3 regions of the Burkholderia mayonis genome follow, and region 3 is predicted to be linked to each of the others. Evidence: predicted binding sites of a transcription regulator. Region 3 holds the regulator's gene; each other region holds the start of a gene.
What was found. Region 3 encodes sigma-54, which starts transcription at its own class of promoters, with help from an activator protein. Its sites were predicted from a motif close to TGGCANGNAANCTGCTTT; they were not measured.
Positions count from the first base shown of each region.

Region 1: glnA (type I glutamate--ammonia ligase) is a predicted target of sigma-54. The motif match lies at 1,913-1,930, and genes of this name have one in related genera.
Region 2: WS70_RS08975 (HoxN/HupN/NixA family nickel/cobalt transporter) is a predicted target of sigma-54. The motif match lies at 1,329-1,346, and genes of this name have one in related genera.

Region 1 covers NZ_CP013386.1:1,334,660-1,337,931, reverse strand. Annotated here, with positions in the region: gene glnL (nitrogen regulation protein NR(II)) at 1-222, opposite strand, end outside; gene glnA (type I glutamate--ammonia ligase) at 389-1,804, opposite strand; gene WS70_RS06685 (rhodanese-like domain-containing protein) at 2,199-2,663, shown strand; gene WS70_RS06680 (competence/damage-inducible protein A) at 2,896-3,272, opposite strand, start outside.
Region 2 covers NZ_CP013386.1:1,811,876-1,815,147, reverse strand. Annotated here, with positions in the region: gene cobW (cobalamin biosynthesis protein CobW) at 1-185, opposite strand, end outside; gene WS70_RS08975 (HoxN/HupN/NixA family nickel/cobalt transporter) at 243-1,304, opposite strand; cobalamin riboswitch at 1,592-1,850, opposite strand; cobalamin riboswitch at 1,941-2,172, shown strand; gene WS70_RS08970 (cobalamin biosynthesis protein) at 2,330-2,740, shown strand; gene cobO (cob(I)yrinic acid a,c-diamide adenosyltransferase) at 2,799-3,272, shown strand, end outside.
Region 3 covers NZ_CP013386.1:3,358,029-3,361,300, forward strand. Annotated here, with positions in the region: gene lptA (lipopolysaccharide transport periplasmic protein LptA) at 1-114, shown strand, start outside; gene lptB (LPS export ABC transporter ATP-binding protein) at 111-887, shown strand; gene WS70_RS16140 (RNA polymerase factor sigma-54) at 1,055-2,563, shown strand; gene hpf (ribosome hibernation-promoting factor, HPF/YfiA family) at 2,716-3,075, shown strand.

The DNA.
Region 1 (3,272 bases), 1.8 Mb from region 3:
CTCGCCCCACGGCATCTGCGACAACTGCCGGCGCGAGATGTCGAGCATCGCCTCCGCCGACGGATTGGCGAACGCGATCCTGAGCGTGCGCCGGTCGAGCACGAGCACGACCGTCGGCAGCGCTTCCAGCCCCGTGAGGAGTCCCGAGCGCACGAGCCGGTCGTCGTCCGACAGGCGCTCCGGATGGCCGGCCCTGGCCTTGATCAGATTCTTCAGAACCATCTTGCGTGGATGCCGTGTCAAAAACCGCCGTGACGGGCGGAACAAAAAGGGGACGGCGTCACGCCGTCCCCTTTCAAGGTCCGATGCCTTCGCGCGCAATTGCCGCGCGAAGGCCGGTCGGCGCCGCGGCGCTTCGTCCGCCGACGAGACGAAGCGCCATCGCCGCTTACAGCGAGTAGTACATCTCGAACTCGACCGGATGCGTCGTCATGCGGAACTTCGCGAGCTCCTGCTCCTTCAGACCGAGGTACGCATCGATCATCGCGTCCGTGAACACGCCGCCGCGCGTGAGGAACTCGCGGTCCTTGTCGAGTGCTTCGAGCGCCTGGTCGAGGCCCGCGCACACGGTCGGGATCTTTGCATCCTCTTCCGGAGGCAGGTCATACAGGTTCTTGTCCGCGGCCTCGCCCGGATGGATCTTGTTCTGGACGCCGTCGAGACCCGCCATCATCAGCGCCGAGAAGCACAGGTACGGGTTCGCCATCGGATCCGGGAAGCGCGTTTCGATGCGGCGGCCCTTCGGGTTCGACACGTGCGGAATACGGATCGACGCCGAGCGGTTGCGCGCCGAGTACGCGAGCTTCACGGGCGCTTCGAAGTGCGGCACGAGACGCTTGTACGAGTTCGTCGTCGGGTTCGTGATTGCGTTCAGCGCGCGCGCGTGCTTGATGATGCCGCCGATGTAGAACAGCGCGAATTCGGACAGGCCGGCGTAGCCGTTGCCCGCAAACAGGTTCTGGCCGTCCTTCCAGATCGACTGGTGCACGTGCATGCCCGAGCCGTTGTCGCCGACGACGGGCTTCGGCATGAACGTCGCCGTCTTGCCGTACGTGTGCGCGACGTTAAGGACGATGTACTTCAGCTGCTGCGTCCAGTCGGCGCGCTGCACCAGCGTCGAGAACTTCGTGCCGATTTCGTTCTGGCCCTGGCCCGCCACTTCGTGGTGGTGCACTTCGACCGGAATGCCGATCTGCTCGAGCAGCAGGCACATTTCCGAGCGCATGTCCTGGAACGAATCGACCGGCGCGACCGGGAAATAGCCGCCCTTCACACCCGGACGGTGGCCCGTGTTGCCGCCTTCGAATTCCTTCGCCGACGACCACGGCGCTTCTTCCGAGCCGATCTTCACGAAGCAGCCCGACATGTCCGTGTTCCACTGGACCGAGTCGAAAATGAAGAATTCCGGCTCCGGACCGAAGTACGCGGTGTCGCCGAGACCCGAGCTCTTCAGGTACGCTTCCGCGCGCCGTGCGAGCGAGCGCGGATCGCGCTCGTAGCCCTTGCCGTCCGCCGGCTCGACGACGTCGCAGGTCAGAACGAGCGTCGACTCTTCATAGAACGGATCGATGAAGGCGGTGTCCGGATCCGGCACGAGCAGCATGTCCGACGCCTCGATGCCCTTCCAGCCCGCGATCGACGAACCGTCGAACGCGTGACCGCCTTCGAACTTGTCTTCGTCAAACGCCGACACCGGCACCGACACGTGCTGCTCCTTGCCGCGCGTGTCCGTGAAGCGGAAATCGACAAACTTGACGTCCTCGTCCTTCACGAGCTGCATGACGTCGGCGACGGTTTTACTCATAACCTCTTCTCCTGATTGAACAAATCCGGCGGACTGGGACCGCCTCGTTAAGCGAGCTGCTGAGCGCAGCGTTCTTTGCCGCGTACAACCGATTCGAACGGGATCTATGTAGCAGCTTCCATGCCATGCATGCGCCAGATCGGCGCGAAACGCGCGAGGCCGCGCCCCGTCAGGGCCGGGGCGCGCTCTTTCGGGGCTTCGGTGCGCCCGGACATTGCCAAAGACGCACCCATATTGGGCAATGTCAGGCTCCGCACACTCGAAAATCACATTTTTGGTGCAAACGGTGCATTTTGCACCTTTTTGGTGACGGTCGCACATGGCGACACTGCCGGCCGTCGTCGCGCGCCCGGCACGCTAGAATGTTTTTTTGATCCGCAGGAGACCTCCCGCCATGAGTACGCTTGAACAGCTTTACGCGCAGGCCGACACGCGCCGCGCGCAAGGCAACCTGAACTACGCGGGCGCGCTCTCGCCCGCCGAGGCCTTCGAACTGCTGCAGCTCGATCGGAACGCGCGCCTCGTCGACGTGCGCACCCGCGCGGAGCTTGATTGGGTCGGCCGTCCGCTCGTCGGCGATGGCCAATACGCGCACGTCGAATGGACTCGCTATCCGGGCGGCGTGCCGAATGCGGAATTCATCGACCATCTGCGCACGGTCGTGCAGCCCGATCAGCCGGTCCTGTTCCTGTGCCGAAGCGCCGCGCGCTCGAAGCTCGCCGCGGTCGCCGCTACGCAGGCCGGCTTCACGCACGCATTCGATCTGCTCGAAGGATTCGAAGGCGCGAAAGACGCGCAAGGACACCGGAAGACCGTCGATGGCTGGTGCCACCGCGGCCTGCCCTGGATCGGCGCATGACACGTCACACGCACCGCCGCCCGCCATCGTCGTGCCGGGCGATGACACGGCAATGACACGGCGATGACGGGTGACGCCGGCGCGGCCTGCATGCGCCCCGACGCGGTGCGGCACGGCGCGACGCCCGTCGGCGCCGCCGTGCGTCCGGCCGGCATCCCGCCAGCCGGTCTTCTTCTCTTTCTTGCCAGTCGCCGGTCTTGCCAGTCGCCGGCTTGCCGACCGTCGGCTTAGCTCAGCCATGCTGCTGCATGGCCGGCTCGACGATGTCGCCGCCGAGCAGATGCACGCCTTCGCGCAGCTTCACGAACGCGGCCGCGACCGCTTCCGGCTCGCCCTTCACGCCGAGATCGATGTGCCGGCGCGCATAGATTCCGCCTCTCTCCGCGTCGCCGACGCTCGGCAGGCTGAACACCCGCACGCCCGGGAAATCGCGCTCGATCTTCTCCATGAGCGGCGTCAACGTCGATTCAGGCAGCTCGAACACGTACAGCGAACGCTCCGCATGCGGCGTCGCATGGTGCAGGTGCGCGTACCTCGTGTCGAGCACCCATTCGATCATCGGCCACGCCATCACCGGAAAGCCCGGCACGAAATGGTGATCGCCGCACG
Region 2 (3,272 bases), 1.5 Mb from region 3:
GCGTCGTCGCAGCCGATCCCGCAGCCCTTGAGGATCTCGCCGTCGATGCCGAGCTCGCCGAACTCGTTGACGATCACGACGATCCGGCGGCCGCCCGCGTTCTGGATGATGTGGCGCAAGAGCGTCGTCTTGCCGCTGCCGAGGAAGCCCGTGACGATCGTCACGGGGATTTTGCGCATTTGCATGGGTATTCCGTTGGTCGGTGTCGGGTCAATGGGGAAGCGGTCACGGATGCGCGCGGCTCACGCGGAGATCGTCACGTCGATGTCGTCGTAGCGCTTGATCCGGTAGATGAGCGCCGACACGGCCCAGCTCGCGACGAACAGGCCGATCACGAAATAGCCGAGGATGCCGAAATGCTCGGCCGCCATCGCGGCGAAGTCCCACAGGCCGCCCTTGAGCGCGAGCTTGTCGCCGATCAGCGCGAGCGCCTCGATTCCGCCGATCACGACGGCGACGAGCACCGACACGAACGTGATCGTCATGTTGTAGTAGATCTTGCGGATCGGCCGCACGAACGCCCAGCGGTACGCGCCCATCATCATGATGCCGTCCGTCGTGTCGACGAGCGTCATCCCCGCGGTGAAGAGGATCGGCAGCGCCATCACGGACCAGAACGACAGGCCGCCGTGCGCCTGCGTGGCCGAGATGCCGAACAGCGCGATCTCGGTCGCGGTGTCGAAGCCCAGGCCGAACAGAAAGCCGATCGGATACAGATGCCAGCTGCGCGACACGATCGCGAACAGCGGCCGGAAGATCCGCGCGAAGAAACCGCGCTGGTTGAGCAGGATGTCGAGATCCTGCTCGACGAGCGGCTCGCCGCGCCGCACCGCGCGGAACGTCCGGTATACGGAGATCAGGATCAGCAGGTTCGCGAACGCGAGCACGAGCAGGAAGAACGCCGACACGCTCGTGCCGATCACGCCGCCCCACGCCTTCATCCCTTCGAAGCGCGCGGCGAGCGTCGCCGCCGTCAGCGCGACCGCGACCGTCATCAGGATCACGACCGTCGAATGGCCGAGCGAGAAGAAGAGCCCCGCGCCGAGCGGATTCTTGCGCTCGTGCATCAGCTTGCGCGTGACGTTGTCGATCGCGGCGATGTGGTCGGCGTCGACCGCGTGGCGCAGCCCGAACGTGTACGCGAGCAGCGCGGTGCCGAGCAGCACCGGCTGGCCGTGGAACGCGGCGAACGCCCAGATCCATGCGCCGACGTTGAATGCGATCAGCAGCGCGTAGATGCCGACGATCTTCCCGCGCAGCTCGGCGGGACTGTCGTTGAAGAGGCGGAGAAACGATTTGAGCATGGCGCTCCCTTTGCGAACGGTCGACAAACAAGAAGAATGCCAACACGCGCGACATCGCGCGCGATGCGCATGCTGCCCGCCCGGCCCGTCGTTCGCCCATGCGTGCGGCGCGCCGGCGCGCGCTCGCGACATGCGCGCGACGCGGGCCGAAGCACGCGGCATCGGACGGGGACGAGCCACACAGCGGCGGCAAGCGACGCGATGAAGCCGTGGACGACACGCCGCATCCCCGCGGCGCTGAACCCCGGGACCGCTCGCTGTCGCGCGGCGCATGCGCTCGATCGGCGAACAGACCCTGCGTCTCGGCCGGTATCCGGGCTGACGAAAACGCCGCTTCACCTTCCCGGACACAATGCGTCCAGTGGTTGGCCGCGCATGCCGGCGGGCATGCGGAGAAGCCGGCGCCGCATCGCTCGCGCGATGCATTCGCTTACCGTTGCGGGGGCAGCGCAGGTTGGCGGACCGCGACGCGGCGACGCTCCCTGCTTCCCGTTTAACTGCGTGCGACAGAACCCGCACGCGAGCACCAAAACGCGAGCGAGTGTAGGCGCGCGGGCGCAGCGCGTCAAGGCGGACAAAAGGCGGCGCGGGCGCGGCGCGCCCTCCGCATGCCGCCCTCGCGCGGTCGGCGCTGTGCTATCGTATGCGCGCGTTCGGTGCCCGAGCGCGCGATCGCGCGCTCAGTCAAACGGGAAACAGGAAGCGGCCAGCCCGCGCAGCCTGTGCTGTCCTCGCAACGGTACGCCGCCTGCGACGCGCACGCCGCGTTCGCGCATTCCGCCATTGCGCCACTGTCCTCGCCACGGACGGGAAGGCGGCGGGATGGCAAGCGGTCAGCCCGGATACCGGCCGACGCAGGGGGCGAGCCGCGCTCGCCGAACGCCCGGTCCCGCGAGGGACGGAACCGGGCGCGCAACGCATGGCGCACCGGCTGGCAAGCCGGACGTCGACTGCCGAGACCACATGATTCCATCCGACTCACGCCGCCGGAACCCGCGCGCCCGCCCCTCTCGCGCGGCCGCCCGATGATGCGCGTCGCGCTCGGCATCGGCTGCCGCGCGGGACGGCCCGCCGATGCGATCGAGGCCGCGATCCGCGCCGCGCTCGCGCATCTGCCGCATGCGTCGCTCGCCGACGTCGGCGTCGTCGCGACGCTCGACGCGAAAGCGCACGAGCCGGGCCTCGTCGAATGCTGCGCGCGCCACGGCTGGCCGCTCGCCGCGTTCTCGCGCGACGAGATCGCCGCGCAGATCGCGCGCGCAGCGCGCGCAACGCCGTTTGCGGCCGGCACGCCGCCTTCGGCCGCCGCGCGCGGGCGGTTCGGCGTCGACGGCGTCTGCGAGCCGTGCGCGCTCCTCGCCGCGCCGAACGGCGCGCTCGTCGTGCGCAAGCTCGCGCTCGACGGCGTGACGGCGGCGCTCGCCGGTCCGCTGTGACGCGCGCCGCGCCCCGTCTTCCGATCCACGAACCACACGACTCACAGGACGCCAGTCGATGAAAACCGATTCCGAATCGCATCAACGCATGGCCGAGCGCCGCCGCGCGGGCCACGAGAAGAAACAGGCGGCCGCGACCGTCGAGAAAGGCTTGCTGATCGTCAACACCGGCAACGGCAAGGGCAAGAGCACGGCCGCGTTCGGGATGGCCGTGCGGATGCTCGGCCACGGGATGCGGGTCGGCGTCGTGCAGTTCATCAAGGGCGCGCTGCACACGTCCGAGCGCGATTTCCTCGGCGCGAACGCGCAATGCGACTTCGTCACGATGGGCGACGGCTACACGTGGAACACGCAGAACCGCGACGCCGACGTCGCGACCGCCCGCAAGGGCTGGGACGAGGCGCGCCGGATGATCGAGAGCGGCGACTACCGGATGGTGATCCTCGACGAGCTGAACACGGTGCTCAAATACGAATATCTGCCGCTCGACGAGGTGCTCGCGACGATCGCCGCGCGCGCGCCGATGCTGCAC
Region 3 (3,272 bases):
GGCGGCCGCGTGCGCGCGATGCTGACGCCGAAGAACAGCGGCCCCGCGCCGCTGTCCGGCAGTCCGGCTCAACTCGCGCCGTCGAACAACATCCAGGGGACACCGAACCCGTGAACGCGCTCCCCAATCGCCAGCCGGCCGGCACGTCGAGCTCGCTCGTCGTGCGCAACCTGAAGAAGCGCTACGGCACGCGCACCGTCGTCAAGGACGTGTCGCTCGACGTGAAGAGCGGCGAGGTCGTCGGCCTGCTCGGCCCGAACGGCGCCGGCAAGACGACGTCGTTCTACATGATCGTCGGCCTCGTGCCGCTCGACGCGGGCGACATCTCGCTGAACGGCAGCCCGATCAGCCTGATGCCGATCCACAAGCGCGCGTCGCTCGGCCTGTCGTATCTGCCGCAGGAAGCGTCGGTGTTCCGCAAGCTGACCGTCGAGGAGAACATCCGCGCGGTGCTTGAGCTGCAGCACGACGACAACGGCAAGCGGCTGTCGAAGGACGAGATCGGCGCGCGCGCGGAAGCACTGCTCGAAGAGCTGCAGATCGCGCATCTGCGCGAGAATCCGGCGCTGTCGCTGTCGGGCGGCGAGCGCCGCCGCGTCGAGATCGCGCGCGCGCTCGCGAGCAACCCGAGCTTCATCCTGCTCGACGAGCCGTTCGCGGGCGTCGACCCGATCGCGGTGCTCGAGATCCAGAAGATCGTGAAGTTCCTCAAGCAACGCAACATCGGCGTGCTGATCACCGATCACAACGTGCGCGAGACGCTCGGCATCTGCGATCACGCATACATCATCAGCGACGGATCGGTCCTCGCGTCCGGCGCCCCGAAGGACATCATCGAAAACGAAAGCGTACGGCGCGTCTACCTCGGCGAGCACTTCCGCATGTAAGCGGCGCGGGACACGATCCCGCCGCCGCCCTTTCCCCGGCGCGACCCGCGCCCTCGCTCCGCACGCCCGGCTCGCGCCGCTCGTGCGCATTCGCGCGCCAAGCGTCATTCCGGATGCCTCAACGCGCCGCCCTCGTGGCAAACTTCCGGTACGACTCCCTTTTTGCCATGAAAGCCAGCCTCCAACTCCGCCTGTCGCAGCATCTCGCGCTCACCCCCCAGCTTCAGCAGTCGATCCGGCTGCTGCAGTTGTCGACGCTCGAACTGCAGCAGGAAGTCGCGATGGCGGTCGCGCAGAATCCGCTTCTCGAAAACGAAGACGACTGGATCGCGAGCCCGCTGCGCGTTGCGGCCGATGGCTCGGTGATCGCGCAGACGCCCGCATCGTCGGCGCCCGAGCCAATGCAGGGCGCATCGAACGGCACGAGTGCGACGAATGAGCGCACCGAGCGCGACGAGCCTGCGGGCGTCGACGAATACGACAGCTATTCGGCCGACAGCGGCGATGCGAGCCAGTGGAACCTCGACGACTTCGGCCGCTCGCCCTCCGCCTCGGACGACGACGATCTGCCGCCGATGCAGATCCACGAAACGGCGACGTCGCTGCGCGACCATCTCGCCGCGCAACTGCGCGTCACGCAAGCGAGCCCGCGCGATCGCGCGCTCGTGATGTTCCTGATCGAATCGCTCGACGACGACGGCTATCTGACCGCGTCGCTCGAAGAAGTCCTCGCCGATCTGCCGCCGGAGCTCGAGGTCGACCTCGACGAGCTGAACGCGGCGCTCGCGCTGCTGCACAGCTTCGATCCGGCAGGCGTCGGCGCGCGCTCCCCGTCCGAGTGCCTGAAGTTGCAATTGCTGCGGCTGGATCCGTCCCCGACGCGCGCGCTCGCACTCGACATCGTGTCACAGCATCTCGAGCTGCTCGCCGCGCGCGATTTCACGCGCCTGCGCAAGCAACTGAAGGCATCCGACGACGAGCTGCGCGATGCGCACGCGCTCATCCGCTCGCTCGAGCCGTTCCCCGGCGCGGCGTACGGCAAAGCCGAAGCGGATTACGTGGTGCCCGACATCATCGTGAAGAAGACGGGTCAGAACTGGCAGGCGGAACTCAACCCGGAAGTCGTCCCGCGGCTGCGGATCAACCATCTGTACGCGAACATCCTGCGCAATAGCCGGGGCGATCCGAGCGCGGGTTCGCTCAAGCAGCAACTGCAGGAAGCGCGCTGGCTGATCAAGAATATTCAGCAGCGATTCGAGACGATCCTGCGCGTCGCGCAAGCGATTGTCGAACGTCAGAAGAATTTTTTCGCGCACGGCGAAATTGCGATGCGCCCCTTGGTTTTGCGGGAAATAGCTGATACGCTGGGCCTACACGAGTCGACTGTCTCCCGTGTGACAACCGGCAAGTACATGCTGACCCCGTTCGGCACACTTGAATTTAAGTACTTCTTCGGATCGCACGTTTCGACAGACACCGGAGGTGCCGCGTCGTCGACGGCAATCCGCGCCCTCATCAAACAACTGATAGGAGCCGAAGACCCCAAATCCCCTCTTTCGGATAGTCGCATAGCCGAACTGCTAGCGGAACAAGGGTTCGTGGTCGCGCGCCGCACGGTTGCCAAATATCGCGAAGCCCTCAAGATCCCGGCGGTAAATCTGCGCAAGTCTCTGTAGCCCGTCGCCACGCGGTGGGCGTTTTCCGGCCGCCGCATCGTCGACGGCAAAGTCGGCCGACCGATCCGCTCGCTGCGGCGAGCGTCGGCAAACGAAATCGGCAGGCGCTGCCGCCTCTATGCGGAAGGTGGTCATTAGCTTGGAGAAGCACTATGAACCTGAAGATCAGTGGACACCATCTCGAAGTCACACCTGCTATCCGCGAATACGTGATCACCAAGCTCGACAGGGTGCTACGGCATAGCGATCAGGTCATCGATGGCGCTGTGATCCTCACGGTCGACAATCACAAGGAGAAGGACAAGCGGCAAAAGGCGGAAATCACGCTGCATCTGAAGGGCAAGGATATCTTCGTCGAAAGCGCGAACGGCGATATGTACGCCGCGATCGATCTGCTGATCGACAAGCTCGACCGGCAAGTCGTCAAGCACATGGAGCGTCTACAAACGCACGCGCACGAGCCGATCAAGCACCATCAGGTGGCCGAGCAAATCGAACTTCCGCCGCAATGAGCCGTGGCGCGGCAGCGCTGGCCGAACCGCCCGCTTCGACGGGCGGTTTTTTATTGTGCAAACCGCTGTGGCGCGACGCGCGAACACTGCACAATAGAAGCGTTTCTCGACGTTTCGCACAGCGCGCGGCGCCGTCTGCAGTGCTCTATAATGTCTCGGTTATTATCGGGGGCGATGAGCCGGCTCGCCGCGCTTCA